DNA from 2 places in the Microcoleus sp. MOSTC5 genome. Region 2 is predicted to be linked to the other one. Evidence: riboswitches for the same ligand, from Rfam matches in the RefSeq annotation. Region 2 holds a riboswitch; the other holds the start of a gene.
What was found. Region 2 has a riboswitch for cobalamin ahead of QUA54_RS16210 (hypothetical protein). Riboswitches for the same ligand answer to the same signal wherever they lie in the genome.

Region 1: another riboswitch for cobalamin. It lies ahead of cobG (precorrin-3B synthase); the one in region 2 lies ahead of QUA54_RS16210 (hypothetical protein).

Annotation. Positions count from the first base shown of each region.
Region 1 is NZ_JAUBRK010000035.1:4,541-20,100, reverse strand. Features, by position in the region: gene ispF (2-C-methyl-D-erythritol 2,4-cyclodiphosphate synthase) at 1-386, opposite strand, end outside; partial or broken gene QUA54_RS19695 (IS1 family transposase) at 550-949, opposite strand; gene QUA54_RS19690 (hypothetical protein) at 1,050-1,211, shown strand; gene QUA54_RS19685 (ATP-binding protein) at 1,305-2,366, shown strand; gene QUA54_RS19680 (hypothetical protein) at 2,369-3,250, shown strand; gene psbA (photosystem II q(b) protein) at 3,365-4,447, opposite strand; gene QUA54_RS19670 (precorrin-2 C(20)-methyltransferase) at 4,676-5,386, opposite strand; gene QUA54_RS19665 (precorrin-8X methylmutase) at 5,383-6,012, opposite strand; gene cobG (precorrin-3B synthase) at 6,156-7,607, opposite strand; adenosylcobalamin-variant (AdoCbl-variant) riboswitch at 7,650-7,729, opposite strand; gene QUA54_RS19655 (hypothetical protein) at 7,934-8,338, shown strand; gene QUA54_RS19650 (GNAT family N-acetyltransferase) at 8,506-9,003, shown strand; gene cbiE (precorrin-6y C5,15-methyltransferase (decarboxylating) subunit CbiE) at 9,024-10,232, shown strand; gene QUA54_RS19640 (hypothetical protein) at 10,787-11,332, shown strand; gene cphA (cyanophycin synthetase) at 11,486-14,206, opposite strand; gene QUA54_RS19630 (cyanophycinase) at 14,544-15,437, opposite strand.
Region 2 is NZ_JAUBRK010000026.1:51,944-68,413, reverse strand. Features, by position in the region: gene QUA54_RS16230 (energy-coupling factor ABC transporter substrate-binding protein) at 1-143, shown strand, start outside; gene cbiQ (cobalt ECF transporter T component CbiQ) at 152-952, shown strand; gene QUA54_RS16220 (ABC transporter substrate-binding protein) at 1,251-2,663, shown strand; gene QUA54_RS16215 (Uma2 family endonuclease) at 2,871-3,449, shown strand; cobalamin riboswitch at 3,488-3,632, shown strand; gene QUA54_RS16210 (hypothetical protein) at 3,751-4,191, shown strand; gene QUA54_RS16205 (methyltransferase domain-containing protein) at 4,211-5,077, shown strand; gene QUA54_RS16200 (ABC transporter ATP-binding protein) at 5,193-6,041, shown strand; gene QUA54_RS16195 (hypothetical protein) at 6,170-6,325, shown strand; gene QUA54_RS16190 (DUF433 domain-containing protein) at 6,401-6,619, shown strand; gene QUA54_RS16185 (DUF5615 family PIN-like protein) at 6,621-6,941, shown strand; gene QUA54_RS16180 (hypothetical protein) at 7,647-8,450, opposite strand; gene QUA54_RS16175 (hypothetical protein) at 8,507-9,226, opposite strand; gene QUA54_RS16170 (NB-ARC domain-containing protein) at 9,799-11,145, shown strand; gene larC (nickel pincer cofactor biosynthesis protein LarC) at 11,451-12,860, opposite strand; gene QUA54_RS16160 (L-threonylcarbamoyladenylate synthase) at 12,936-13,601, shown strand; gene QUA54_RS16155 (DUF427 domain-containing protein) at 13,671-13,955, opposite strand; gene recQ (DNA helicase RecQ) at 14,053-16,248, shown strand; gene QUA54_RS16145 (AAA family ATPase) at 16,309-16,470, shown strand, end outside.

The sequences.
Region 1 (15,560 bases), on a different contig from region 2:
ATTTGGTCTGGTTTTAATTGTAGGACAGTAGAAAGCCGATCGCGCATTTGCTCAATATGCGGTTTCAGCTTTGGACGTTCCGCCACCACCACGGAATCAATATTGCCGATTTCCCAGCCTTTATCTAATATTAACTGATTGACTTGTGCCAGCAATACGAGACTATCAGCCCCTTTCCATTTCGGGTCAGTTGGAGGAAAATACAGGCCGATATCTCCTAAGCTGAGAGCTCCGAGCATCGCATCCATGATAGCGTGGGTAAGTACGTCGGCGTCGCTGTGTCCTAATAAGCCTAATTCGTGGGGAATGTTCACGCCGCCGAGGATGAGGGGGCGTTCTGGAACTAAGCAGTGAATGTCGTAGCCGTTGCCGATGCGGATGTTCATGTGAATTTAAGGTTGGGGAAAAGCCGACACTAGACAATTATTTTACATTCAGTCTGGAGATAAGTAAATTTTGGCGTTGGTGAACTGAGGTGTGATTTTGCTCTCACCGCTGACGGAGGCAGGTCGAAGAGCGTTCAAATCAGAGTATCTAAATAATTCTTGATTATGGAATGGGAACCTCCTCGAATTTTAGGAGCGTGAATTAGTAAACGAATTGAATCTTTGAGAATTTATTCGTATTGAGAATAACAAAGATATTTTCTCTTCAATAGCTCCAGATCGTCTCTGAGTCTTGTATTTTCACCTTCAACTGAAGTCATATAAGTTTTACCGATGATTGAGTGACCATCTGGAATAAACATTGTATAAACTTTCAGGCAATTTGTGACATAAAAATAGCATTTTTATTTTTCAACATCCCATCAATGTTTAAATGTTTGGGCATCATGGTCTCCTACAGCCCCGGCTAAAATATCTGCTTTGAAGTGGTCTACTGCTATCCACAACCAGACGCAAGTTTTTTTTGAGCCAATAAATGTTTCTAATTCATCTAGTTCTACGACAAGAGAGAATTGTGTCTGGACGGACAATATTTCAAAAGTTTGAAAAGCGAGATCCCTTTTTTGGCACGCTACATATAGTGTGCTTGCGTAAGTCCTGTATGTGTTAGTTTATCGATCGTCCCAAGAACCCGATCGCCTCCTCAAATCTACTTATTCCCTAGATGGCGAAGAAATCGTCCCCGGCTTTACTCTCGCGATTGCCGAGTTTTTTCAGAAACTGGCTTTTTCAGGAAAGTGCGATGTAATATATCTAAATGGCTAGGTAAATTTTGGACATGAATTTGGCTGAGTGCGATAATGAACAAGGCTTGAAAAAAAAATGTAGGTAGTAAAATATTCAAACAGGAGTGTTATTATGAAAATTCAATCTATCAATTTAAAGTATTTTAAGAAATTTAAAAATAAAAAATTCGACTTTACCGATCCAGAAACTGGATTGGCACGAGACATTATAGTTTTAATAGGGATGAATGGGGCGGGAAAAACAAGTATTTTACAGGCAATAGCCGCAACACTGGGAGTGGCAACAGGGAGGTTGCAGAAACTTCCTGACTTAGAATGGGCAGGATTTAACTATGAATTGCTGGGGAGTAATTGGGCCAAGTTTGAACCAGAGGTTACTCTACAAGTACAATTTTCGTCTCCAGAGATCCAGGCGGTTCGTGAGTTCCAACAAAAATTGCAACATATAGGTCGCAATTTACCAGTTCCTCCTGCTGAAAAACATATTGTGGATCTTAGATGGCAAGGTGAGAGTGTTCAAGCAAACACTGCGAATGAATTGTTTCAATTTAAAGGACGGGAATATGCTAAACAACTCCGTCGAACGGAAGGCTTTCAGGTCTTTGAGCGAGTTGGTACGATTTTTTGGTACACAGAGCAGAGAAATTCAACCAGCTTAACTCCTGAAAATCCGGATGGAAAAGTTGAAATTACCTATGATATGCTACGCGATCGCCTTTCAAAGTTGCGGCAGTTTCATCAGGATGTTGACAGGGGAAGAATTCAGCAATTCCGCCCTGGACAGAAGGACATATATGCTGAAATTGAGCAAGCTTATAAAGCTGTTTTTCCAGAACGTAGCTTTGAGGGGCCTTTTCCACGAGAAGGGATCGATGACATTCTGAGCGAACCCTGGTTTTATCTATACGATAACAGGAACCTGTATGAGATTTCTGAGATGTCTGGGGGCGAACGCGCTATATTTCCGATGCTGATGGATTTTGCTAATTGGAATATTCATAATTCGGTGATCTTGATTGATGAAATTGAGTTGCACTTACATCCACCACTGCAACAAGCATTGTTGAGAGCTTTGCCTAAGTTAGGCAAAAATAATCAATTTATCATTACAACTCATTCTGATTACATAGAGCAGCTAGTACCCGAAGCACACATTGTTCGTGTGGAGGTGTAACTATGAGTGTTGTTAGCAGTGGAAAAATTATTTTTTGTGAAGGGAAACCAAGCAGCTTAGACTATAGATTGCTTACTAGAGTAGTCGATAGCCTACCAGGTGATAGATGCACAATTGTCCCTGCGGGTAGTAAGTTTGGATTCTCAACCTTTGCCGAGGGCTACTTTTCAGGGAAGACAGCGGTTAATCAGAAATACATCGTTTTTCGAGATCGGGATTTCGATGTTCAGCCAACTCCTAACTGCGGATTACTCCAACTAGATAATAGATCGGGTAATAAACCCTTTGATTTAAGTTATCGCACTTGTGTTGAAAATTACCTCTTAGAGGCTGATTTGATTGACACCTATTGGACAGAAAAGTACAATGAAAAGCAGGGAAATCCAGCTTCTAAGTGGGGACATCAAAATTCACCAGAAGTCGATCGCATTTCAGAATCGATTGAAACTAGCGCCAGGAACCTGCAAGATTACCAAGCTGTAAGATGGGCATTGGGTGACTTGGTGAACATGAGTACAGCACGACAACAACTCAAAACTACATGGACGGAGAAAGGTAAACTACCTGAGTCATTAATTTTGCAAGACTGCAAAAATCAAGCGTTAGAATTAGTTAATCAATTTAGACTGGCAGTTGAATCAGTTACACCGGAAAAATTTGAAGATAACCTTGTTTCCTATCAACAACGGTTTAACCAAGAAGAATTTTGGACAGAGAAGCAATACTTAATCTGGTTTAATGGCAAGGATATTCAAAAAGAAATACAGAGACAAGACTCTAAATACATTTCTCTAAATTCATTTTTCGATTGGGCAATTCGGAAGCTTGACATTAATCACCATCCTGATCTTATCGAATTAAGGACAAAAATAGAGCAGCTATAGCAGAAGGAAGAAGAAAGAAGGAAGAAGGAAAAAGGATGTCGATAAAAATATTTTTCCCCAAACAAAAAGCGCCCCTATTACTAGGAGCGCTTTTTGTTAATCAAAAGCTAAAACTTAGCCGTTGATAGAAGGAGCAACCATTGCTACGGGAGTTGTCTCACCAGCAGCCAAGTCGAGAGGGAAGTTGTGAGCGTTGCGCTCGTGCATGACTTCCATACCCAAGTTAGCGCGGTTGATCACATCAGCCCAAGTGTTGATGACACGACCTTGAGAGTCGATAATCGATTGGTTGAAGTTGAAACCGTTCAAGTTGAAAGCCATCGTGGAGATACCCAAAGCGGTAAACCAGATGCCGACTACTGGCCATGCACCTAACAAGAAGTGCAAGGAACGGCTGTTGTTGAAGGAAGCGTATTGGAAAATCAAACGACCGAAGTAGCCGTGGGCTGCGACGATGTTGTAGGTTTCTTCTTCTTGACCGAATTTGTAACCGTAGTTCAAAGATTCGGTTTCGGTTGTTTCGCGAACCAAGGAAGAGGTAACTAAAGAACCGTGCATGGCTGAGAACAAGCTACCACCGAAGACACCGGCTACTCCCAGCATGTGGAAGGGGTGCATCAGGATGTTGTGCTCGGCTTGGAACACGATCATGAAGTTGAAGGTGCCAGAGATACCCAAGGGCATACCGTCTGAGAAGGAGCCTTGTCCGATGGGGTAGATCAAGAATACTGCGGTGGCTGCTGCAACTGGTGCAGAGTAAGCTACGCAGATCCAAGGACGCATACCTAAGCGGTAGGACAGTTCCCATTCACGACCCATGTAGCAGAAAATGCCGATCAGGAAGTGAAATACTACCAATTGGTAAGGGCCGCCGTTGTACAACCACTCATCGAGGGAAGCTGCTTCCCAGATTGGGTAGAAGTGCAAGCCGATGGCGTTGGATGAAGGAACAACTGCACCTGTGATGATGTTGTTGCCGTACATCAAGGAACCTGCTACTGGTTCGCGGATGCCGTCGATGTCCACGGGAGGGGCAGCGATGAAGGCGATGATGTAGCAGATGGTGGCGCTCAGCAAGGTGGGAATCATCAAGACGCCGAACCAACCTACATAAATGCGGTTTTCGGTGCTGGTGACCCAGTTGCAAAACTGATCCCACAGGTTGGCGCTTTCGCGCTGCTGTAAGGTTGTTGTCATTTGTTTATGATTGCTTTATTGATTTGTCAATGTTCGTGACGGGTTTGTGTTCCGCCATGTAAATAAATATAAAGCATATTCTAAGGTTTGTAAAGTATTTTAACAACAGATTAACTGATACAAGTTATAAGGTTAAGTTATCAATATGAGGAAAGCTGGATAAATGGGCAAGAATGCACAAAAAAGTAGGGAAAGCCTGGAAGCGCGTCGCCTTCAGGCATGGAAATATTAAGATACAGACTTTTGCTGACTGGGTATCATAATCAGAGCCCAATAGGGAACTTCAGCGGGATCGACATCTACGATCGCCCGAATTCGCTGATTCGGCATAGTTGCGCGTTCTATATACAGTGCTCGATCGAACTGTCCCAACTCAATCAGCACGTCCCGGACTTTCGCAAAATGCCGGCCCAGCTTAATAATCACCGCAGCATCAACAACCGCCAGCCGATCGCGCAAAACCTCAGCATCCAGCGTCGCAGGCATAATACTTAACACATCGTTACGATAAGTCAGCGGCACTCCCAACGCAGCCGCACTCGCCATTGTCGAAGAAATTCCCGGCACAACTTCAGTCGTAAAAGTCGCCGACAAACGGTTGAATAGATACATAAACGAGCCGTAGAGAAAAGGTTCGCCCTCACACAATACCGCCACATCCCGTCCCTCGCTGAGGTGTGCCGCAATTTTCTCCGCAGCAATATCGTAATAAGGTTGAGACGATCGCGTCGGACTAAAAGGCAGCGGCATCGGAATCTCAATTTGCTCCGGGCGCAGATAATCTGCGACGATCGCCCGCGCCAGCACCTTACCATTTTCCATCGCCGGATAGGCAATCACCGGCACCGATTGCAAAATCCGATAAGCTTTCAAAGTAATCAACTCAGGATCGCCAGGCCCAATACCCAAACCGTACAATTTACCAGTAGCCTCAGTCATAATTCATCCTTTTTCGCTAACGAATTCACGGCCGCCGTTGCCATTGCACTGCCACCGCGTCGCCCGTGCAACGTAATAAATGGCACTCCCCGACTGTTGGCGGCCAGTTCGGCTTTGGATTCAGCAGCCCCCACAAATCCTACCGGGAAACCCAGAATTAAAGCCGGTTTGGGTGCTCCGGCATCCAGCATTTCCAGCAGTCGGAACAAAGCAGTCGGGGCATTGCCAATTGCCACAACCGCACCCTGCAAGTTGTCCAGCCATAAATCAAGGGCCGCGGCCGATCGAGTATTTCCCATTTGCCGCGCCAACTCCGGGATTTCGGAATGCCAGAGGGTGCAAATCACCGCATTGTCAGCGGGAAGGCGTTTGCGAGTGATGCCTTCGGCCACCATCCGGGCATCGCACAGGATGGGCGCACCTGCAGAAAGGGCCTGGCGTCCGCAGGTTGCGGCCCCGGGGGAAGCTGCTAAATCTGCAACAATATCGGTCATGCCGCAACTGTGAATTAGTCGCACCGCTACCGATTCTAAATCGGGCGGCAAGGTTGACAAATCTGTTTCGGCTCGAATTGTGGCAAAGGATTTGGTGTAGATTTCTGTTCCATCTCGAATGTAGTCAATCATTGTTTAAAACTGCTATAGGAAGTTTGTTGGATTTGTGAAATAGATTTTTTGAATTAACCGCGAAGATGGAAAGGACGCGAAGAAAGATCGAGAGATATAGAATAGAAATGATTAAAACTTGTCAGTTTTAATGGAATCTTTTTTCACTTTAAATTCCCATTTTCGGTGTTCAAAAACTCCTGCAATTGGTCGATCGCCTGCCGATCGACAAACTCACCAAATGACTCCAAAGGCTCTCGAAACCGCTGATATACCTGCAACATTCGCTCGATCGCACCGGGCATCTCGGCGGCACTAACCGCCGGAAAAATTGGTCGCCCGAAGGGCAAATCTTTTCTACCCGCATAAATCTTGTAACCTTCGATCGCCTCGTGTCCTCGCTCAATCTGAATTCCTACCAGCGTGATATCAATTGGCCGGTGCTGGGCGCAGGACTTTTCGCAACCGCTGAAATGAATGTTAATCGGCAGGTCGATCGTCAATTTTTGCGCTAAATCCCTCGCCATTGCTAAGGCGTGACTTTGAGTATCTGTCGCCGCCGACGCACAGCCGCTGCTGCCGGCACAAGCCACCAAGCACGAATCTAGGCGAGTCGCCGATGAGTGCAATCCCAAATCGGCAACTTGCTGTTTTACCTCAAAAAGCTGGGAGTTGGGGATGTCAGAAATCAACAGATTTTGCCACGGCGTAAGTCTCAGGGTACCGCTGGCTAGATTTTGGGCTAAATTTGCCAAATTCCGCAGTTGTTTTGATTCTAGCCTACCTAGGGGCAGTGCAATTCCCATGTAGGAGAAACCGGACTGTTGCTGAGGATAAATGCCGAGATGTCGGTGATTGGGGATGGATTTTTCAGATGAGGCGATCGATCTTCGCTGCACTACAAACGGTAAATTCCTCTCTACCCTTTCTAAATAAATTTCAGCGCCCCAATCTGCCAGCAGGTGACGCAAACGCGGTTTTTTGCCATCAATTCGAGACCGATTTTTTGTGTATTCAAGATAGGTGCTAGCGAGGGCGGCTAATACTGAAATACATTGCGATTCTTGGATTAAAATTCCTGTCTCGCCGTTTAAATGCAGCCGAAAAACGATTTCTGATTTTGCCGATCGCCCTTCAGCAGCTAATAAAATATCGTTGCGTAAATCGCGAATCGAAACCGATTCCCCCCCGTCAAAGCCAATACTGAACTTAGGCGAAAGTTCCGACAATTCGGGATGCGTTTGCAGGTAATCATCCCAAGCTTTTACTAGCGGGCGAGTATCGAGTAGTTGCTGTCGATCGATCCCTGCTGTCGGACTTGCCATAATATTGCGAATCGGGTCAACTTCAACGCGGCTAGATGCCAATCCCAATTCCAGCAAATCTTGCCAAAGTTCATCAGAAACTGGCGAATTCAAGTCTCGAATTTGCAAATTCGCCCGATTCGTTACTTGCAAACAACCGGTACTGTATCGATCGACCAAATCCGCGATCGTCCGACACTGCTGCGCGTTTAAAATTCCCCCCGGAATCCGCATTCTCGATAATATTCCGTCTCGGGCGCGGGAACCGTAAAATAAACCAGGACAAGTCGGCAATTCACTCAAAGCTAACAAAGAAACTCCTCCCCGTGCGACGCAGGGAATCTAAAGTAAACTCCTGAAATCGGCATTCTGACTTTGACAGTTGCGGCACAGCGCCGGAATTGCACCGGACTTTCCCGCTTTCAGGTTTAAGAAATCTATCACAAGTCGATCGGCATCAGCCAGATCGATCGAGTTTCTTAACAAATCTCCGGGCGAGCTCGCCTGTTAGGGGGGAAATTCGTTTTATTGTCTTGCTGATCCCTAAACAATTTTTTATAATCTATAATCGAAGTCAAAATCACTCTAAGAGTGCGCGACTTCTAACTTCGGCTATAAAACCTGCGATCGCGTTATTTATGACAATTGAAGAATTGCAAATCAAACTCGCAGATATCAATCACCTTGTTGAGACATTCCAAACATCAGTAGCTTTGGAAAAATACTACTCGGATGACACTGTGATGATTGAAGGAGATGGTACGATTACTAGCGGCAAAGAAAACTGCCGCCAAGGAAGAGAAATCTTTTTTCAAGAAATGTTAGTTGAGTTTCGAGAATCAAAATTAATTAGTCAAGACATCGCTGTTTCAGCCGATAAAAATTATGATTTTGTAGTAATTTCCAATTGGTACAATGATTACACCGTTAAAGTTGAAGGTCAAATCATTGATTCCAAAAGCAACCAAATTTCGATCGGCTATTGGAAAGATGGTTTGGTAGTCAAGGAAAGTTACAACTATCGAGTGATTACGGTGGTTTAGCGCTGTTTGTTAATTAGAGTTACGCAAAACCTGCAGAAACCGGGTTTTTTGCCTTATCTGCGCGCGATAACCAAGTATTGTAAAAAAAACCGGTTTATGACTACCTGTGCGTCCTGGACTAATATTGATAGGTGCGATCGTTATTGAACCTGAGAAAAATAATTCGCATGATACTTGAAACTCAGAGATTGGTGTTGAAACCGATTGTAGAGAGCGACCTCAACACGCTCCACGGAATATTGACTAATTTTTATGTGAGGAGATATCTATGTGACGGCGAAATATTGTCGCTGCAACAAGTGGAAGAAATGCTGGCCGAGAACAAAAAGCTTTTTGAAGAAAAGAAATTCGGTTTGTGGTTTATCGAGACAAAGAACGATCTAGAAACTATTGGATTTGTTGGTTTGTGGTATTTTTTTGAAGAAGCACAGCCGCAGTTGCTTTACGCACTGCTGCCGAAAGCACTTAAAAAAGGATATGCTACTGAAGCATCAACCAAAATATTGGAGTATGGTTTTAATGAACTTGGCTTGGACTATATTGTCGCAAGCTGCGATCGCCCAAACATTGAGTCGCTTAAAGTCGCAGAAAGACTTGGAATGAGGCAAGTAGAAGAAAGAATTATGAATGGAAATCCGATATTATTCTTTAGAATCGATAAGTAGTAATTAGCAGTAAGGATTCAATGCACAAATGGCTTTCGGTGGTGGGGATTGGCGAAGACGGACTTTCGGGATTGAGTGCGATCGCCCGTTCCCTACTCGATCGATCTCAAGTCGTTGTCGGCGGTGCCCGTCACCTAGCAATGCTACCAACGGACGACACCCGCGAACAATTGGTCTGGGCTTCGCCGATACAAGCAACAGTCGATGAAATCATCCGCCGCCGGGGACAGCCTGTGTGCGTGCTAGCCAGCGGCGATCCGATGTGTCACGGTATAGGCGTCACGCTGTCGCGCCAGATTCCTATTTCGGAAATGACTGTAATTCCCGCTGCATCGGCTTTTAGTCTTGCTTGCGCCCGTCTGGGCTGGGCTTTGGCGGATGTTGAGACTTTCAGTTTGACAAATCGCCCGATCGCATCGATCGCCCTTGCTTTGTCGCCGGGGGCGCGATTGCTGGTTTTAAGCGCAGATCGACACACGCCGGGAAAGGTGGCCCAATTGTTGACACAGCGGGGGTTTGGCAGCAGTTTGATGACCGTGTTCGAGCGGATGGGAGGGAACTCGGAACGGCAGATCGAGGGGGTAGCAGCAGCCTGGAAGGGAGCGGATTTGGCTGATTTGAACACGATCGCGATCGGCTGCAACTGCGATCGCGAAACCCTACTTTTTCCCCGAACTGCGGGTTTGCCGGATGCTGCTTATCGCCACGACGGACAACTTACCAAGCAGGAGGTTAGAGCCGTTACTCTGTCAGCGTTAGCACCGATTCCGGGAGAGTTGCTTTGGGATGTGGGGGCTGGCTGCGGCTCGATCGCGATCGAATGGATGCGGAGTCATCCTCGGTGCAGGGCGATCGCGATCGAACGCCACCCAACTCGGCTGCAATACATCGCCGAAAATGCCTCTACTTTCGGCGTTCCCGAACTCAAAATCGTTGCGGGAGAAGCGCCGGAAGCCCTGACAGATTTGTCTCAACCGGATGCCATTTTCATCGGCGGCGGTGTCACCGCAGAAGCTGTGCTGGAAACTTGCTGGAATGCTTTAGGTGAAGGCGGCCGATTAGTTGTTAATGCGGTGACTGTTGAGAGCGAGTTTAAAGTTTTGCAATGGCACGATCGTTATGGCGGGGAACTAATTAGAATTGGGATTCAGCGAGTAGGGGCGATCGGTTCTTTTCAGGGTTGGAAACCGCTTGCACCGGTGACTCAGTGGGCGGTAGTTAAAAGGTAAAGTAAATTATAGTCAAGCTTAATTGACAATACTTAGGACAGTTGTAGATTTGATCGAGTGTCCGAAACCCCAACTAGCTATATGGTGGACTATTTTTTCTTTCGTTTGAGTAAGAGTGCTAAGTTTCAAAAAATGCGTTAAAAATGGCAGGGCTTCCTCGCGATCGGCTTACAGGGCCGTTAAAAAACTGTCCGAACTATTGAATTGACAAACTTAAGTATTTCACTACCGCCGCAGAAGTGGTCTTCTTACACCAGACAAACATCCCAACTTGTTATTGCGCCGGACTGTTTGAATATCTCTGGTCTACCGTGGTAAAATATTCGCATTTGCTTAACTTCAGGTTAGATTGATAGCGCCAGTACACTTGTACTATGTGCTACAACCCGGTAGATGCTACATATCTAACTATCGTTGGAGCCGACAAGCGAATGATTTATTCAGTGAGCTGAAAAGCTGACGATTGCGGATAAAGTGAGTTTTGTACCGCAATTTGGGGTGGGGACAGTAGTTTCGAGATTGCCTGTCAGTATTATTCATTTGGTTAATGTCAGATGTTACATCAACTCATTAGTATCGTTGGTTCTGAAGTTATTAAGCTCATTACGGGTAAATTACTTACAGAAAACCAAATTAAAAATATTAGTAACCATGTAGTAGGCCAGTATTTTGCTGACCTGTTTCCCACATCGGAAAATGAGGCAGAAGCGGAAGAACGCATAACTTTAGCTAGGATGCACATGACGGAAGCTAGCAAAATAATTTCAAGTTTGCAGGGTGATCTTGAAAGGCAAGCTAACCAACTTGATTTTTTAGGAAAGGAGATCGATCAGAAAAAACTAATAGCAGAAAGATATGCTGTTCTTGCTCAAACAAATCAAGAGGCATTCTCTGCATTTAAGATGGAGATGGAAGAAACTCTTAGAAAAGAGTTGAATATACAAAATGAAAAGGGTAAAACCATAAGGCGAACCGTATCATTCGCATCTTGGTCAATCTCCTTGGTGATTGGTGCTTTTTTAGGTGCATGGTTTCAAACTCAGCTAGATCCAAAAGTTCAATCTCCACAAAGTCAGCCTCCATCACAAATTTCGAGATAAACTGAATTTTGCTAATCGGTACAGAATTATACAGCAGTGCGAGCGGGATGTTCGCGTTCCAAGAATATGTCGGTAGACTCAATCAATTTCACAACAAAAAGGTTGGGTTTCCTTTCGTCAACCCAACCTATCAATTTAATTAAAATTCAGGCTTTAGCCTTGATTCACCACAGTCGGTTTTAAACTTTCCTGTGACTTCGATCGATCTAAACCATTTTGAACTTCCACAGATTCCTTAATCGGTTTCCGGGCTTCAATTAAACTCAAAGCTTTGTTGACACTTTCAGGTAAAATCACGACCAAACTGCCGGCCGGCGCCTCATCTAAAGCCTTGTTAACAGCGGTTGTTTCGTCGAGAATCAACTCGTATTCAACTTGAGATTTGTTTGCGGTTCCTGCAGAAATCGCCTCTGCAATTCCCTGGCAAATTAACTGTGCCACAACACCGGGTTCTCGCCCGCGCCGATCGGCATCTTCCTTCACAATAATACGATCGAACATCTCGGCCGAAAGTTTGCCCAGCGTGACAAAATCTTCATCTCGCCGGTCTCCGGGGGCGCCGACAACCCCGATCCGCATTCCCGGCCAATTCAGCACGAAACTGCCCAAAGCCTTGTAGCTGTGGGGGTTGTGGGCGTAGTCGAGCAAAGCGTGATAGCTGCCCAATTTAAACAAATTCATCCGTCCGGGAGTTTGACCCACCGATGCTTGGAAGCTTGACAAAGCCGATCGAATGTCTTCTATTTTCAATCCTTGGGCAAAAGCCGCCAAACAAGCTGCTAAAGCATTGGCAATCATAAACGGCGCGCGCCCGCCCATCGTCAGCGGCACGTTCACGGCTTGCTCAATTCTCAGCGTCCAATCACCTTTCAAGATCGACAAGTACCCGTTTTCGTAAATCGCTGCCAGCCCGCCCGCAGCGGTATGTTTGGCAACCAGTTCGTTGTCCGGGTTCATCGAAAAATAGGCAATTTGAGCCTTGACACGCTGCGCCATTTGTGCTACCAGTCGATCGTCTGCATTCAAAACTGCATAGCCTTTGGGCATTACCGACTCAACGAGGACGCTCTTGAGTTTGGCGAGCTGTTCCACCGTGTCGATGTCGCCAATTCCCAAGTGATCGGCCGCGACATTCAATACGACGCCGACATCGCACTGATCGAAGCCGAGGCCCGATCGCAAAATTCCGCCTCTAGCCGTTTCCAGCACCGCTACTTCTACAGTTGGGTCAGACAAAATCAATTGAGCACTCTGCGGCCCGGTATTGTCTCCGGTTTCTACCAAATAATCGCCGATGTAAGTGCCGTCGGTAGTCGTGTAGCCGGTAATCTGACCGGTCTGCTTGACAATGTGGGCAAGCAGGCGAGTGGTTGTAGTTTTGCCGTTGGTTCCCGTTACGGCTAAAATCGGCACCCGGCTGGGTTGAGGCGAGGGGAAGAGCATATCGAAGACGGCGCCGGCCACGTTGCGGGGTAAACCTTGACTCGGGGCGACGTGCATTCTGAAACCAGGTGCTGCGTTGACTTCGACGATGACGCCGTTGACATCGCGCAGGGGTTGGGAGATGTCGGGAGTTACTACGTCAATGCCGGCGATGTCCAAACCGATAATTTTGGCGACTCTGGAAAACAGCCAGACGTTTTCCGGGTGGATTTCGTCGGTGCGATCGACCGCAATTCCACCGGTACTCAAGTTTGCTGTCGCGCGCAAAAATACTCTTTCGCCGGCGGGCACTACGGAGTCCATCGCGTATCCTTGTTTTTGCAACAAATCCAGGCACAATTTGTCGATCGTGATCCGGGTGAGCACGTTGTCGTGTCCGTCTCCCCGCTGCGGGTCGCGGTTTACTTCTTCAATAAGCTGTTCTACTGTAGACCTGCCGTTACCCACGACGTTAGCGGGGACTCGTTCTGCGACTGCTATGACTTGCCCGTTGACTACCAATACTCTGTGATCGCGGCCGACGTAATAGCGCTCGACAATCACGCTTTTTGTTTTTGATGCCGCGCTGGCTAAGTCGTAGGCTTCTTCTGCTGCTTCCCAGGAATTGATGTCGATCGTAATGCCGCGGCCGTGGTTGCCGTCTAGGGGTTTGAGGACGATCGGATAACCGCCGACATCTTCGATCGCCCCGCGCAATTCGTCCAAATAATTAATCACCGTTCCTCTAGGAACCGGCACGCCGGCGCTGCCAAGGATATTTTTAGTACCTTCCTTATCGCAGGCTAGTTCTACCCCCAAAACTCCCGTGCGGTTGCTTAGAGTTGCCTGAATCCGCTTTTGGTGAACCCCGTAGCCGAGTTGAATCATAAACCGGGCGCTCAAAGGTATCCAAGGAATGCCGCGAGCTTCTGCTTCCTTGATCAGTGTTTCCGTGCTCGGCCCGAGTGCGGCGGACGCAGCAAACTCTCTAAGGTCTCTCAAATCTTGGACTAATTCTGCTGCTGGATAAGTGCCTGTATCGGCAATGCTCTGGCACATCCGCACGCCCGCCCGGGCGGCATAGCGACCTGCTTGTTCGTGTTGATACTCGATTACTACTTGGTAAATGCCTGGGGTCGCAGTCTCGCGGGTCCGACCGAACCCGACAGGCATTCCTGCCATTTGCTGAAGTTCTAGGGCTACGTGTTCGATTACGTGTCCCATCATTGTGCCTTCTCTGACACGTTGCAGGAAGCCTCCCCTATGGCCGGGAGAACAGTGATGCTCGTCCAAACTCGGCAGCGCGGCGGTCAATCCTTGGTAGAAGCCAGGAATTTCAGATGTGGTTTTATCTGCCAACTCTTCTAAATCCAGACGCATCAGGACGAGTTTGTGGCGTCGGATGCTCCAGTAGTTGGGGCCGCGTAAGGTCTGGATTTTAAGTATTTTCATGACAGTTAGAGGGGTATGGGGCGCGAAATCTTATAGATAATTGAAGCATTTATTCAATTTCGATCTAGATTGCTCGATCGACTGTTCGCAGCGAACAGTTTGGGACTGAATTTCCAGTTATGGGCGACCCAATTGAAAATTCATCTCCCAGCGATCGGCTAGAAACAAGTACAGGTCAATGTCACGCAAAAACTAGAAGCCCGAAGGTAGAATTTTCTGTGATTCTGCCTTCTGGCGTCAGCCGTGGCTGCTTCGCAATCTATTATATTGTTGTATCCATGATTCGGCCGGAATGCCGCCTAGTGTCTGCCGAATCAATGAGAAGATATTTTCTGCGTTAGTTGGCTGTGCGGCATTCGGGTGGCCAGCCAGACTCGGAACAGGCTGCCGATGGCATTGGTTTGCCTAGGGGCATATTGTAGCAATCTCCGTGACACAGAACGTGCAAGCGCATATTGAACAAACTTAAGGGTTCTGTCGCTCCTACCAGAGACTCATTGGTATAAAAATTTTCCCTAGAATCAACAATAGTCACAGTGCCTTTACCGAGAATTTTCATAGTATCGTCTCCCTCAAACAAGGCGCAAGTGTCTTCGTCAATACCAATAGCGATGCGATCGGGATGGCAAGCCACAGCCGACAGCAAGCGAGCCATGCGGTTACGGTTGTGAAAATGTTGGTCTACGATGATCTCAGGAATAATGTTAAGTCCGTTTGCCATGTCTACTAAAGAGCGGTTCGGTGACGCGCCACTCCCGCCGCCGGCAATCATGTGATATCCCATCACCGCAGCACCCGCGCTGGTACCGGCGAGGGTAATCTTGCCTTCGAGAGTTTCTTTGCGAATTTTCTCCATCAGCGGGGTGTCCGCCAGCAGTCCGCAGAGCCTCAGTTGGTCGCCCCCTGTGATGAATACGCCCGTACAATCTTCTAAGTAATCTTTCCAGACGGGGTTTTCGGCTTGTTCGCGTTCGCGGATGTCCACTACTTTGACCGCGCTAACGCCCATTTCGTCAAATATAGTGCGGTAGCGGTTGCTAATTCCTTCGGGATCGCGCGAAGCGCAGGGAACGATCGCCAGTCGAGCGTTTGCACCCCCAGCGCGGCAAAAAAAAGTATTCAGAATCTCTCGCCCGTGAACTTTGTCTTCGGCTCCCCCGATCACCATAATCGAGGTTTTTGTGCGCTGGGGAATATTGTGATCGAGGGCTTGAGATGTCAACTGCTGCATGGTGTGTCTTCCTCTGTTGGATGTGAAATTCAATTTTGCCGTGGCTGTGGCTACAATAGGGCTTTTTAAGAATAAATATTTGTTTGTGCCAGCGAGGTGCGATCGCCGATATCACCTCGCTCG
Region 2 (16,470 bases):
TTAATCACTTGTTTGAGCCGGCTAGCGGAGAAATTTCAACTCTATTGTTTGCGTCTCAAGCGGCAATCGGGGCTGGCGTAGTTGGGTACGTCATTGGGTTGTATAAGGGGCGATCGCAGCGACAAAAATCTGATGATGAATAGCCGTCAGAATGAACCATCAGATTGACAGTCTGGCTTATACAAATCGCTTGCGCGGGTTGCCGCCAATCCACAAATTATCCTTTGCGATCGCCCTGTTAATTCTTTCTCTGGTTTCTGGGGCGATCGTCCAGTTGTCGATCGCCCTTTGGTTGGCTGTCTGGATCGTCGTCTATGCGGGTATTCCGGGGAAACTGTATTTGCGGTTGCTGTCGCTACCGTTGATATTTTTGCTGACAAGTTTGCCTGCTTTGGCGATGAGTGCGGTTGCGGGCGATCGTATCCCCGCAATTCAGTGGGATATCTGGCGAGGTTGGGGTATTAGCATCGGCACTTTTTATCTCTATGTGAGCCGCACTGGGATATACCAAGTGAGCTTGCTATTTGCCCGCGCCTTCGCATCGACAAGCTGTATGTATTTCATCCTCTTGACGGTTCCATTTACCGAAATTTTGCAGATTCTCAGACAATTACGCTGTCCAGAGTTAGTCACAGAACTGCTATTACTAATGTATCGGTTTATTTTTAGCTTATTGGCGATCGCCGATGAACTTTGGATAGCCCAAAACTCGCGCTGTGGCTACCGCACTTGGAAGCGGGGAATGCAGAGTTTAGGCATTTTAATCGGGCAATTGCTTCAGCGAACTTTGGAAAACTACCGTCAAGTTTCCTTGAGTTTAGCGTCGCGCGGCTTTAATGGAGAACTGCGCGTTTGGCATTCTTCCCCTTATAAACCTTCGCGAAGATATACATTGGAAGCCGTGTTTGGTTGCACGGTTTTAACCATTTTAAGCGCAGTATTTCAACGCTAAATTTATTCTTGGGACTTAGCATGGGGGCCCAAAAACCGGGTTTTTTACGAAAATACTTCGTTAGAGCATCGCAGATGCAGTAGAAAACCCGGTTTCCGATCGTCGGTGGGTAAGTCCTATTGTTGATAATTCTCGTATTATCGTTAGTTTAGCGGGCTAGATTTGAATAAGGGCGATCGCACTTCCTCCAACAGCTATTACAAATATGACTTTTATGAACTTAATTAATGAATTATATGAATTGACACGAACAGTAATTGAATGAATAATTACAGTATCAAAATACAGAGAGAAAATCATGTATCAAGATACTAACAAAAAAAATACCCCACCGCCCATTGTTTTTATTATTGCCATCGGCTTAATTGGGTTTGGCGCATACAAGTTCCTTCCCGGTTTATTGAATGCCAAAACTTCAAATACACCTATATCTACATCTACATCGGCAACGAGCGCATCGGGAGCGATCGCAAATCGCATCAGTTTAGGAAATCGGATATTGGTGACATCCCAAACAACAGCAGCAAAACAAGCAGGAGTTCAAGCTTTTGCTGAGGGAAATTACCAATCTGCCGCCGAATATTTTCAGAAATCGCTGCAACAAAATCGCAACGACCCGGAAACCATAATCTATTTCAATAATGCCCGAGCCAGCAATGGTTCTTCCTTAAAAATTGCTGTCAGCGTCCCCATTGGTAGCAACCCCAATGTCGCCCAAGAAATCCTTCGAGGTGTTGCCCAAGCTCAGGATGAAATTAATACTAGCGGTGGCATCAACGGCGCAGAACTGCAAGTAGAAATAGTCAACGATGACAACAGTCCAGAAGTGGTCAGAGAAGTTGCAAAGACATTGACAAAAGATCAGAATATACTAGCAGTAGTTGGACACAATGCTAGCAACGCATCTCTCGAAGCTGCTCCGATATATCAGCAAGAAAAACTGGTAATGGTGACACCCACGAGCTTGGCCAATAATTTATCAGGATTTGGCAGCTACATCTTTCGGACAGTACCCAATATTAGCTTAATGGCCGCTCCTTTAGCAGAATATGCAGTCAAAACAGCAGGCAAAACTAATATTGCCATTTGTTACGACTCCCAAGCACCCGATAACATCTCCTTTAAAGATGAATTTGTGGCCTCTCTTACTGCTGCTGGAGGCAAATTAGTTCCGACTGTTTGCGACTTTTCAATCCCTTCTTTTAATCCCGAAAGTGCGATCGCCGATGCTGTCAGCAAAGGTGCACAAGGATTGATGGTAGCACCCCACGTCGATCGCATTGACCGTGCGATTTCTCTGGCTCGCATTAATCGAGGCAAATTGCCACTCTACGGCAGCACCACAATGTACACCATTCAAACATTAAAAGACGGACAAAGCGACGTTAACGGCTTAGTATTGCCCGTTCCCTGGCATCCTGAAACTAATCCCGGTAGCCGTTTCCCAGAAAATTCCCGCCAGCGTTGGGGAGGAATTGTGAATTGGCGAACAGCAACGAGTTTTGATGCGACTCAAGCTGTCATCGCTGGCTTGCGGCAAAGCAATACGCGGGAAGGATTGCAACAAGCACTCCGAAATGCGAGTTTTTCAACACTAGGAGCCAGCGAGGATGTGAAGTTTTTGCCCACGGGCGATCGGGCGGGTAAGCCGATTTTAGTGCAAGTTAAACAAGGAGGAAGCACTGGTTATAACTTTGTCCCGCTGCGGTAAGTTGGTTAAGTGCGATCGCACTCCCATCTTGCACATTCTCAACAGCCTTTCAGGGGTGGGATCTCCTGCCCACCCCACCTGAAAATTCCCTCTTTGTGGAACAGGCATCTTGCCTGTTTATTAGCATGATTAAAATCTACTTTTCTGTTGAATTAGCAAAATTTTTAATATAAACTAAAATGAGTAGATTAAAGGAGAGCGTTGTATATGATCGCGCCAGTTGAAACCAAAACCTACACGGCTGAGGAATATCTAGAATTGGAAATCAATTCTCAGGAGCGGCATGAATTTATCAATGGGGAGATTGTTCTGATGGCTGGCGGCACACCGGATCACAATGAAATTACCACTAATTTAGTTGTTGCGCTGAAACTGGCGTTAAAAGGGAAACCATATCGGACTTTTAGTTCGGATCAGCGGCTGTGGATTCCCCAGCTTAATAATTATACTTACCCGGATGTGATGGTGGTTGCGAAACCGATCGAGCTGCAATCTGGACGGACGGATACAATTACCAATCCTCTGCTGATTGCTGAGGTGCTGTCTAAAGGTACTAAAGCTTATGACCGCGATGAAAAGTTTGCTGCCTATCGCAGTATTCCTAGTTTTCAGGAGTATTTATTAATCGATCAATATCGGCTACGGGTGGAGCAATATTCTAAAACTGATGCGAATAAGTGGATTTTTTCGGAATATAGCTGTATGGGCGATCGGCTCAGTTTAACATCTGTTGCTGTGGAAATTTCGCTGGCCGATTTGTATGAAAATATTGAGTTTGGTGAATAGGCGGACAGTTTTTTGTCAAATATCCCAAATAGTGGTAATATTCCGGTATATCGATCGGCTCTGATGAAAAACAGCCATCAGACGCAAGGGGGAAAGTTCGGTGCGAATCCGGCGCTGTCCCGCAACTGTAATGAGATCATTGCATCTCTGAGTCAGGATGCCCGCCGATTTGTTTACCTGTTGTTTTTCATCTGCGAGGTATAGATGATGGTGAGTTCAATATTTTTACAAATAATCTGCTGTTGTGCTCCGTTTCCCGATCGACAATAACGAAATTTTAGGCAGCGGGAAACTAAAAAAAATGCGAATCGAAGATAGTGTTTGGCAGGGTAGTTTTGGCTACTGGCAAAACTTGTTTATTCACCAGAATATTTTGTCGATCGGACATACTGCTTGGAATGGCTTTTTGCATCGAGGACGAGGCTTGGTTGCTTGCAAAATCAATACTCCCATTAACGGTTCTGTGAATTGGAGCGTAGATACTATCAAGTACGATCTGCACTTTATTTCCCAATTGTATGCAACTGCTTATTTGCAACAACTAGAAGTAGAGGAAAATACTGTTTCAAATCTGCTCCAAATCATTGCTAGCTACGAGCCCAAGGAAGCAATTATATTTTTGTCGATCGCCAACGGTCAGATTGATATCAATTTGTTGCAAAATTTGGCAATTTCTCCTGTTGAGTGCTATGAACAGGTATGCAAGCGCTGGGAAGAATTTCAACTCTGCCCGAAATCTTAAAACTTACTAAATTTTCCGAATGTCGAAGCCAAAATCAATCGAAATTTCCAAGGTAACTCGCTACCAAAATGCAGCGCTTAATTACTATTTGGGCCTGACAGATTCGCCCTACCTTCACTACGGCTATTGGGAAACCCTACCTGTGCCCGCTGACGAACTAACGATCGCCCGATTGCGCATCGCTCAGCAAGCTTATACTGTAAAACTGTTGGATGCGATCCCCAAAGGCACTCATACGATACTGGATGTGGGCTGCGGGATTGGCGGAAATGCGGCTTATTTGCTCGATCGAGGTTTTGCAGTGGAAGGGCTCGCACCCGATCCGTTCCAACAACAGCGCTTTCTTAAGTGTACGGGCGATCGGGCAATCTTCCACCTCACGAGGTTTGAAGACTTCAAAGCAACCCATTTCTACGATCTTATTCTCTTTAGCGAAAGTAGCCAGTATATGTCGGCTGTTGATATTGCTAACGGTGCCGCCAAAATCCTCAATCAGGGTGGCTACGTGCTGCTTGCCGATATGCTGCGTTCTGATGCTAATTATAAAGAGGGAATGTTCTCTAATTGTCATGTTGTTACGGAACTTCATGCAGCATTAAAGCAGGCTGGATTCACTTTAGTGAAAACTGAGGATATTTCCGCTCATATTGTACCGACAATCGATTTGTATGTCGATACTTTCCGCAGGTATGGACTGAATACGATGATCTATGTTGCAGATTTAATTGCGATCGCAGTTCCCCCCGTCCACACATTCCTGCGCTGGATATTTCGTCGCTGGTTCAAAAAGCTGGTTATTGAAGGATTGGAGGCGAGCCAACTTTTTGAGCAACATCTCTGTTATGAAATTCAACTTTGGCAGTTGTCAAAAACAGATGAAAACTGACACAAATACAAGGGAAATTGGGAATCTGTAATCGGTAATTGGAGGCAGAGCCTCCCGGTATTTATTCCCAGGCAGAGCCTGGGAACAAGGCTATAAAAAATAAAAAATAACGAATATGTCTGAATGGATTCTCGAATTCGATCGCACTTCCTACTCATATCCCTGCGGTTCGCGAGTGGCAATTCAGCGTTTAAACCTCAAAGTCCCCGCCGGGAAACGCTGCGGGCTGATCGGTCAAAACGGCTGTGGCAAAACTACCTTTTTCCTGTTAGCAAATGGCTTATATCAACCGCAACATGGCTTCATTCGCTGGCAAGGTGAACCATTCCGCTACGATCGCAAATCTTTGATGCAACTGCGCCAACAAATCGGACTCGTCTTTCAAAATCCCGAACATCAATTAGTAGCTTCGACGGTAGAAGAAGATATTTCCTATGGATTGTACAATTTAGGCTTGACAGAATCCGAAATTGCTCAACAGGTACAGCAGGCGATCGACCAATTCGATCTAAGCGAACTCGCCCGCGAACCAATTCACAATCTCAGTTTGGGGCAGAAAAAGCGGGTGTCGATCGCCGATATCATGGTTCTCAAGCCCAAACTGCTGCTGCTAGATGAACCTACCGCCTATCTCGACCCGCGTCACATCCGACAACTGATCGGTTTACTCCAACAAATTCACAGCGCCGGAACCACGATCCTTTTAGCAAGTCACGACCTCGATTTCATCTACCGCTGGGCTGATTGGGTGTTTGTAATGGATCGAGGACAACTGATTTTAGAAGGAACACCGGAAACCGTTTTTGCTCAACGGGAGGTTTTGGAGCAATTGCAGCTTGGCGTACCGCTGGCGATCGAGCTTATGGAGCAAATAAGGGCGATCGTTGAAAGAGATGGTAGCTCAAATATACAGAATTTCGAGCTGTGGCAAAAACAGATTTTACAAGCACGTCGGCTGCTTTAAAGGTTTAGTAGTCTAACTACTCCGTTCACCCGCCGAAGAAGTGAACTCTCGGACTCAACCAACCTTATTCGCGTTGACGATTCCGGATATCATACGGGTCTCTTCGTGCGTCCGCCGAATCGATGTACATGACGGGAACCAATACGGACAATCCAGATTTGAGCGTCAGGGTGAGTGGCTTCAAGGCGATCGCAAGCAGCAATTTCACTCGCATCAACCTCAAAGTCGCCGGTTTCGAGGTCGATCGCCACAATTTTCCCGTGATTGCCTTCTTCGACAAATAATGGGCGTGCAGTATCAATGCTAAACCCTCAAGAATTGATAAACTGTTAAGTATGAAACCAGGAGGTCGAAGACTTATGATTACTGACTTCTCAATTATTAGCGCATCCCCTGAGATTATGGGTGGCACCCCAGTTTTTGCTGGAACTAGGGTTCCCGTGCAGACGCTTCTGGACTATCTCAAAGCGGGAGAATCCATAGACGATTTCTTGGATGGATTTCCCACTGTGACAAGAGAGCAAGTCATCGCCTTGCTTGAAGAGGCTGGAAAACAGCTTGTTGGTATGGTGGCATAGCATGAAACTCCTGTTGGATGAGTGTATAGATCGCAAGCTGACAAGGGAGTTTGTTGGCTGCGAGGTGAAAACGATTCCTCAGATGGGGTGGGCAGGGGTAAAAAATGGTCAACTTCTTGCCCTTGCAGAAGCGGAGTTTGATGTGTTTATCACAGTCGATCACAATCTATCGTTTCAGCAAAATCTACAACAGTTCAACATTGCTGTGGTTGTTTTGCAAGCACCCTCTAATCGACTGGCAGACTTAAAGCCTTTAGCACCCAAAGTCCTCGCTATCTTACCTACAGTGGTGATAGGACAAGCTGTAGGTGTTAGTAAGTAGACTATCTAGATTCAATTACGGTGAAGCGATTACCACCCACATTAGAGTATAAATTAGCTTGCCAAAGAATAAACTACCCCGATCGCCCTGTCGGTGAGAAAGACTGACAGACTTTTGTAAAGGTTTGTAAGTTAGTAAATTGTTGATTTAGAAGAAAGAGCGATCGCACTTGAACCTCATCTACGATTGCCCGATTTTACAAGCACGTCGGCTGCTTTAAAGGAGAAAAGTTGTTAGGTTTCCTGCGTCAAGCCAACCTACGGGCGATCGATCGCACTTGAAGTCTAACGGCTAAAGTGAGCGGCGGCAGATAACCTTGAACTCAGCACCAAGATCCTTCGTCCCTCCGCTCTACTGCGTTGTTAGCCAGCTTCGTTCGACAATCACCCTAACTGCACTCTTTGAAACGCTGAACTCTCACTAATACCGTGGATGAACTCAACTTCTCATTTGTGCGAGAGATCTTATGTATAGCCTTTCTCAGGTACATGAGGTATGTAATAAGGCTTGAAAGTCCCGATCTTCAGAGAATCTTGTCTACCTCATCTTTGTGAGAAAGGCTATAAGCTATCACTTTAGGTGCTAACTTTAATACACCCAATCTCTCACTTTAAAGACGCTCGCCTCTCCTACAGGTTCGTTAGTGACTCAAAGATCCTTCACAAGCCTCTATATGAAAGCTAGATACCTCTATATAAATGTCTACTACTCGAATGCCTGATTGAGCATTAATTGCTGTCTTAAAGTTTCAGAGGCTTCTAAGAAACTCTTCTCAACCAGTTCGCGCGCAGCGTAAACTTCTTCAAACTGATTCTCAAGTCGTAAGGCGAAGGCAAAAGGAGTTTTTCCAGGTGACCCATTATCTAGATTACGCAAATGTTTTGGTTGTTGGTTATCTACAACATATGCAGCTCCAGTATCTCCTGGAGAATATTCAATGAAGAAGTAAACATGTGCTGGAAATCCTGGAAAGTCCGGATCATCCTTACTAAAGCAGATGTCTCCAGGTCTTAACTTGGTTGCATCATTTATTCTTCTTGGCTTTACTTTTTGTTCTAGCCATATCTTGTAAGGTTTAGTCACCAAAGAAATGTTTAGGATTTCACCGTCAATCTCAACATCCTCAATTGGTACAGGAATGCCCATCCTGCGAAGAGTTTCACTTGAAAATGCAACACAGGTATTGTCCGTACCATTTCTAATTTGCTCCGCAGTCCTCAAAATATCCCAGTATTCATTATTTGACAACACTTTTCTGACTAAGCGGTTTGCAAAGCCACTTACCTCCAATTGAATGTGAGGACTGTAAAAGTAGCCAGTTGTGCCCCAAGGAGCAATTTGCTCAAGCAGTTCTACTAAGTAATGTTCTCCTACAACCTTCAAAGAATCGGGGTTATACTTGAGGGTTTCTCCGGCATTTACAGCAACCTTCTCATTCGCCGGTAAACGGCTTGACTGTACAGTTGTTTTCTTGAAGAATGTAGTTCCAATAACATGAAGTTGTGACATAATTCTACTCCTGAGAAAAATTGAAAATACGTTAATGGTAAAGTGAGAGATTCACTTCAGTTGAGTAAGAATTTCTCGAACTCGGCTACCGCATCAAGCTTTAGCCAGCGATGAATCTCTTTACGCTTTACAGGACCATGATGATTGACAGTAAATCGTAATAAACGCGCACAATACTCAATTGCAAACATATGATTACTTTTGGAGAAAACCCGAAAAGTATCACAGTCTACATTTCCTGACACTGATTGCAGAAGGTTTTTAAGGCTTTTGTCAAAGTTCATCGAATCGCCAGAACATTGAAATATACCAGCTTCTTCAGTACAGGAAGTATTTGAGTTCGGATTTGTTGTGTCTCTACCTGCGTTCCAGTCCCATGAGCTTTCAAATCCCGCGATCACTCGGAGAACTTCCAGCATTACAGCCTTTCTATGAAGGAGATTATCCCAGGGACCTAACTCGTTAAATACATGAGAATAGATATCATAATTATCATTGCTTATGAATATCTCATCTGAAGCCTGCTTGCACCAGTTTACAAGCTCGTTTAAAAAATCATCTGGAGCTACGTCTCTGTTGTAAACATGTGTTTTACACGCAACAAAAACTCTATTTGTGCTAATGTTTTCTTTGGCAGGCTCAGAATCAGTCAGAGCTTCACGGTGAGAATCGTTCGATTCATTAATTGTCTCATCATCAGCACGATTAGAGTTAGATTCAGAAATAAAATCAATCTCTAAATTCAGTGGTTTTCCAAGCTCTACCCTATCTACCATTGATTAAGTTCCTCCTCAAATTTAAATCACTAGGTTGACCTGGCGAAGTCTACACGCACAATTCTGGTGAATCCGGAAGAATTCAAAATTCCCTATTTATTGTGGATTTGTAGCTTTTTGAGTCTCACAATACACAAATAACTCGAACTGTAGACCCCAACAGGTAACTCTGCTGGCTAACTTATAATTGTGTCGCAGATGCGGTACAACACTCTTCCTAGTCGGCTTATCCCGCACATCTGCGGTTTAACCATGAACAGTCTGAACAGCTTGTGCTCTGCCTTAACTATCAAAGAATAACGAACTCCGATCGCCCTGCCGGTGACAAAAAGTGACTAGCTTTTGTAAACTTACGTAAATTCCCTTAAAGGCTGCTAGCAGTCAATCGATTTTAGATGTTAAATTTTAGATAATGGAATTGACTTCACAGCCTGTACCGGGGCTTGTAACCATATTGCTTTCGATCAATTGTGTGCTTTCGATCAATTGTGTAAATTTGTTTTCTTTCCTGAACAGCAACTCGCACTCATGAAACATCAGTAAATTTACTGAATAGGTCAAATTGGCAAGCTATGAAAGGACAAGAGGCGATCGCCCTAGTTGATAGTCTGTTACAATCCGCAAACAAAAAGCAAAAACTCAATGACATTCAATCCCGCGTCTTTCTGCAAACTTGGGAGGGACACTCTTATCAAGAGATAGCCGATCGCTTACTTTACGAACATGACTATATCAAAAAAGTCGGTTCGCATTTGTGGCGCAATCTCTCTCAAATCATCGGCGAAAAAATCTCAAAGCAAAATCTGCAAGCAGTCTTGCGCCGCTACCAGCATTGCAGTGCGGGCATCTTGCACGCTAGCGAAGCAGATAACTGCATCCAAGATTGGGGAGAAGCGATCGATGTTTCCCAATTTTACAACCGGCAACAGGAACTGGAAACATTAGAAACTTGGATTAGCGGAAATTCTACTCGTCTGATCGGTATTTTTGGACTTGGCGGTATCGGCAAAACTTCTCTGTCTGTCAAACTCGCTCAGCAAATTCAATCTCAGTTTGAATTCGCAATCTGGCGGAGTTTGCAGCAAGCACCGCAATTAGATGTTATCCTCAGCAATATTTTACCGATTTTAACTGGTTCAGAAGCGACAACAAATAACTCTATTCCTGCTCTCATGGAACTGTTGCGGCAAAAACGCTGTTTGTTAATTTTCGACAATCTGGAGTCGATTTTGCAAGGGGGAAATCGCAGCGGACAATATCAACAAGGCTATGAAGATTACCGACAGTTATTGGCGCGCATTGCGGACGAACCCCACCAAAGTTGTCTGATTTTAACCGGACGAGAAAAACCGGGCGGGTTTGCTGTGCGATCGGGCGAAAATTTACCCGTGCGATCGCTCAACCTCTTCGGAGTTTCACCGCCAGTATGCCAGCAAATCCTCGCATCCAAAGGATTAAAGGCAACGCTATTGCAGTGTCAAGATATTGTCAACTACTTTGGCGGCAATCCCCTCGCCCTCAAACTTGCTGCAACGACTATTAAAACACTTTTTGGTGGTGACATTCACGCATTTTTAGTGCACGGAAATACTGTTTTTAGCGACTTGTGGGATTTGCTCGATCGCCAGTTCGATCGCTTGTCACCCCTGCAACAAAAAATTATGTACTGGATCGCCATTAATCAAGAAGGAGCGACCCCTGCGAAGTTAAAAGCGGAAATTTTGCCCAAAGTTTCGGGACGGCAACTGATGGAAGCATTGGAGGCGCTGGCTGAACGATCGCTCATCGAAGATCGGCGATCGCTCAATGATACCGCATCAACAAGTTTAATGCTACAACCGGCGATCGTCGAGTATGTCAGAGAACGCTTGCTCCAAACTGCTGAGCAAGGAACGATCGCAAACAAACTTAACTCATGAACACTCATGTCTTAATTGAATCCCAAACCCAAGACTAGATCGGCGACTCATAAATTCAACTGATTTTGTATCCTTTAATTGAACGTCTGTTAACCCATTTTAAAACTGCTATTCAACTCAAACAGCACCTAGGCAATATTTTAGCTTGGTTGCGCGATCGAAAAGCAAACCCGACAGATTATGCTGCGGTTAATTTACTGAATTTATCCAGTCAGAAACCGGGTTTTTTACGAAAATACTGCGTTGTGGCCCGCAGATTCGGTATAAAAACCCGGTTTCTTTGTCGGAGTGCGATCGCGAACTGATTAAGTGCGATCGTACCAACTTTGCAGCGCCAAGCGGTGAACTTCCCGCCAGCTAATATTTTTAAGTCGGGCAATTTCCGCGCAATCTTCGTATTCCGGCTGCACGTTAACAATCGTTTGTCCAGACTTCGCAACTTTTATTTGCACTTCACCGTATTCTGTTTGAACTGTCTGGATTTCCCGCTGCAAAATAGTTCTTTGTTGAGTCGATCGCCTAATTCCCAAAGTAGTAGTCTCGCGAAAGATCACAGCTTCGCAAGCATCCTCAAATTCTGGATGACAAATCGCAGTTAACAAAACCCCCAGCCGCGACTTTTTCATCACAATTGGCGCAGTAAAAACATCCAGAGCTCCGCAGGCAAACAAAGCATCAAAAACATAGCCGATCGCCTGCGGACTCAAATCATCAATTTGCGTTTCCAATACCGTAATAGTTTCTAGGGAATTGGGCATTGGGAATTGGGCATTGGGCATCGGGAATGGGGAATTAGTAGCCGTCTTTCTCCCACTCTCCCACTCTCCCACTCTCCCCCTCTCCCCTTCTGACTTCTCCCCAATCCAGAGGCGCAAGATATTAGGAATTGCCAGCATTCGAGAACCCGCACCCAATCCGATCGCCTGAAGCTGCATCGGCGGCGGCGGGCCGAAACCGGAGGCGAGAGTACAGGCGATCGCAGTTCCCGTTGGCGTGCACAATTCGCGATCGATCCCGTTGCTGTAAACCGGCACTCGGTGCGTTTCCCACAACCGCATCACCGCCGGCGTCGGCACCGCTAACTTACCGTGGGCCGCCTTCACCGTACCCCCACCAGTCGGCATCGCCGAAAAGTAAAATTCGTCAATATCCAACCAATCCAAACCCAAACAAGTACCGACAATATCAATAATTGCATCCGTAGCCCCCACCTCGTGAAAGTGAACCTCGCTTGCGGGGATACCGTGTACGGCACCTTCTGCATCTGCTAATTTCCCAAATACGGCCAAACTCCAGGCTTCCACGCGCGGAGGCAATTTTGCAGAGACAATAATCTGCTTGATTTCTGGCAAATGGCGGTGATGAGTGTGGCTAATTTCGGCATCTGCTTCGCCGTGACTGTGAGAATGTTCTTCCCCGTGATGATGGTGGTGGCGGGCGTCAAAAGTCGGGGATTCCGTTTCCGAGGGATCGAATTCGGTAGCGGAATTTTTTGGTTTTAACCACAAATCTGCTGCTAAATCGACATAAAATTTAGTTGCTTGTTGAGTATTCCGGTGGACTAATTCCGTCCGCAACTGATACTCTGTCGAAATGCCGAGCAAATTGAGTTTTTCGATTAGGTAGTCTAAAGGAACACCGGCGTGGACGAGAGCTCCGATGCACATATCGCCAGCAATGCCGGTTGGACAGTCAAAATAAGCTATTTTATTCATTGTTAACAATTAATTTTTAGCATTGATTGTTTCACTCGATATTTCGATCGCCCACTTAGCCTGCAATAGCTTAACATGGCAACTATTTACGAAGTGCATCCAGTTGCACCCCAAAAAGACCGGATCGAGAAGATTACAAAAGCTCTGAAAGATGGGGCAGTGATGCTTTATCCGACAGATACAGTTTACGCGATCGGCTGCGATCTCAACTCCAAGTCTGCTGTAGAACGAGTCAGGCAGATCAAGCAACTATCTAATGATAAGCCTTTAACGTTCTTGTGTTCCTCTCTGTCAAATATTACCGACTATGCTGCCGTCAGCGATGAAGCATACAGAATTATCAAGCGATTAATTCCCGGATCTTACACATTTCTGCTGCCAGCTACCAAGTTAGTGCCGCGGCTGGTAATGAACCCAAAACGCAAAACCACGGGAATTCGCGTTCCCGACCACCGGCTTTGTTTTACACTGTTGGAAGCCTTGGGAAATCCGATTATTTCAACTTCCGCTCACATTACCACTGACGATGAAGGTGCAGCACCGGTGTCTGCTGCAAAAGCAGAAAACTTTGGCAAAGCTGAACTTTTTGACTGTTTGTCAAAGTTAGTAGATGTCATTGTCGATGACGGTTCCGATCCGGGATATCAAGTTTCTACCATTCTTGATTTAACAAAAAGCGAACCGATTGTTGTTCGTCGCGGTTTGGGATGGGAAGCTGTCGCCGTTTGGGAAAAAGACTAAAATTTAAAGGGGCGGCTTAAGCGCCAAAGTCGCACAAAAGCCGCCCCAATTTTTTAACTCAAAACTGCTTTAAGCCTCTACCTTAACTCCTTTCCAAAAAGCAATATATCCTGCAATATTTTTAGCAGCATCTTTCGGAGTAGGATAGTACCAAGCAGCATCTTTATTAACTTGTCCGCCGACTTCGACACTGTAGTAACTAGCAACACCTTTCCAACCGCAAGTAGTGTGAGTGCTGCTGTCCTTGAAAAACTCGCGTTTGATGGCATCCGGGGGGAAGTAATAGTTGTTTTCTACGACTTCGCATTTGTCGCTTTCGGCCAGGACGGCACCATTCCAAATTGCTTTCGGCATCAGTTTCTCTGCTTAAAATGAGATTCTCAATTATTGTAACTGTATTGGTGCTCAAAAAGCATAGAATAGTGTTGAAGCCAACAACCAACTACTGCAAATGTTAGGGTCGAATCCGCCAATATCTTCTGTGCCGCTGTCCCTCGAACAAGCTCTAAAACATTTTTTTGGCTATGACTCTTTCCGCCCGGGGCAGCAGGAAATTGTCGAAGCTGCTTTACAAAAACGGGATATGATGATTGTCATGCCGACTGGCGGTGGCAAGTCTTTGTGTTTTCAATTACCGGCACTGTTGAAACCGGGATTGACAGTGGTTGTTTCGCCGTTAATTGCTCTGATGCAAGACCAGGTGGAAGCTTTGCAGGATAATGGAATTGGGGCGACTTTTCTCAACAGCACTTTGAGCAGTCAGGAAACCCGATCGCGCGAAACTGCGATTCTCGAAGGTAAGATTAAATTGCTCTACGTTGCACCCGAACGCTTGCTCGGCGAGAGATTTTTACCGTTTTTAGATATAGTAGCAAATAAGTTAGGAATTTCGGCATTTGCGATCGACGAAGCCCACTGCGTTTCGGAATGGGGACACGACTTTCGACCAGAATACAGGCAAATGCAGCGAGTGCGCGATCGATATCCCGACATTCCCATTATGGGGCTAACCGCCACCGCCACCGAGCGCGTCCGCCAAGACATTATCCAGCAGCTAACTCTGCGCAATCCCTACATCCACGTCGCCAGCTTCAACCGCCCCAATTTATACTACGAAGTTCGCCCCAAAACCAAGCACAGTTTTGCCGAAGTTTTGCAAATTATCCAAAAAAAAGGCGGTTCTGGAATTATCTATTGCCTCAGCCGCAAAAAAGTTGACGAAGTTGCCTATAAATTGCAACAAAGCGGTATCCAAGCCTTACCATACCACGCCGGCATGAACGATGTCGATCGCGCCACCAATCAAACCCGCTTCATTCGCGACGACGTGCAAGTAATGGTAGCTACAATTGCCTTTGGTATGGGCATCAACAAACCAGACGTGCGGTTTGTAATTCACTACGACTTGCCCAAGAATCTCGAAGGATACTATCAAGAATCGGGCCGCGCAGGCCGAGACAACGAACCCGCCCATTGCAGCTTATTTTTCGGCTACGGCGATGTCAAAACCATCGAATACATAATCGAGCAAAAACCAGATCCGCAAGAACAGCGAATTGCCCGCCAACAGTTACGGCGAGTAATTAACTATGCAGACTCCAGCGATTGCCGCCGTACAGTTCAGTTAAGTTATTTTGGCGATTCATTTCCCGGAAATTGTGGCAATTGCGATAACTGTTGCGACAAAAAACCAGTAGAAGATTGGACGATTGAGGCAATGAAATTTCTTTCTTGCGTCGCGAGATGCCAAGAAAAATTCGGCATGAATCATATTATTGACGTGCTGCGAGGCTCAAAAAGTCAAAAAGTATTGCAATACCAGCACCACCAACTTTCTACATACGGAATTGGCAAAGATAGAAGTGCTGATGAATGGAAAAAGTTGAGCAGGACGCTGTTAAATCAAGGTTGTTTAGACGAAAAAACAGACGGCTTTCCCATTCTGAAACTGAATGAAAAAAGTTGGGAAATTATGAAACGTCAGCGCACAGTTGAAATCGCTATTGAACCGCAGCGGGAAGTACAGGGTAAAGTTCGTTCTTTGGCAGTAGAAGTCGAAGGTTTATTTACCATACTGCGGACGCTACGCAAGCAAATTGCCGATGAACAATTTGTGCCACCTTACGTAGTTTTTGCAGATAAAAGCTTGCGAGACATGGCAGAAAAACGCCCGCAAAATCTCACCGAATTCGAGGATGTTTACGGCGTTGGTAGCAACAAGCGAGATAAATACGGCAAGGTTTTCTTGGAGGCAATTCGCAGTTTTTGCCAAGAACAAGGATTGCCAACTGGTGCTGCATCTTCTGATGTTGCTAATCTTCCCAATCTTTCTAACGTTGCGTCTTATTCGCAGATGCAAACCTGGGAATTATACCGACAAGGTTTGACAGTTCAAGGAATAGCCAATGCGCGGGGTATGAGTCCTAATACTATTTCTGGGCATCTGATAGAATTGATGGATATGGGGCGGGAAGTTGATATAAATTTGTTGGTGGAACCGGAACGCCAGCAGGCGATAGTGTACGCAATTGAAGTTATGGGGGATGAGAAACTGAGAGCAATTTATGAGTTTTTGGAAGAACGTTATACCTTTGAGGAGATTAAGTTTGTCCGCGCTTGGTGGCGGCAAAATTATGTCAGTTTTTAACCGCATATGTAGGCTGATAAACGCTGAGGAACGCAGATAATTAATAGAGAGGAGGGATAAATGAAAATTAAAAAAGTAGCTTTTTGGGATAATTTACGAGAGTGGCGTTTTGAACCGATATATTTTTCCAACTTGTCTTTATTAATTGGTGTCTCCGGTGTCGGCAAAACACAAATTTTAAAAGGAATTTTGAGTTTACAACAGATAGCTAATGGTGGTTCA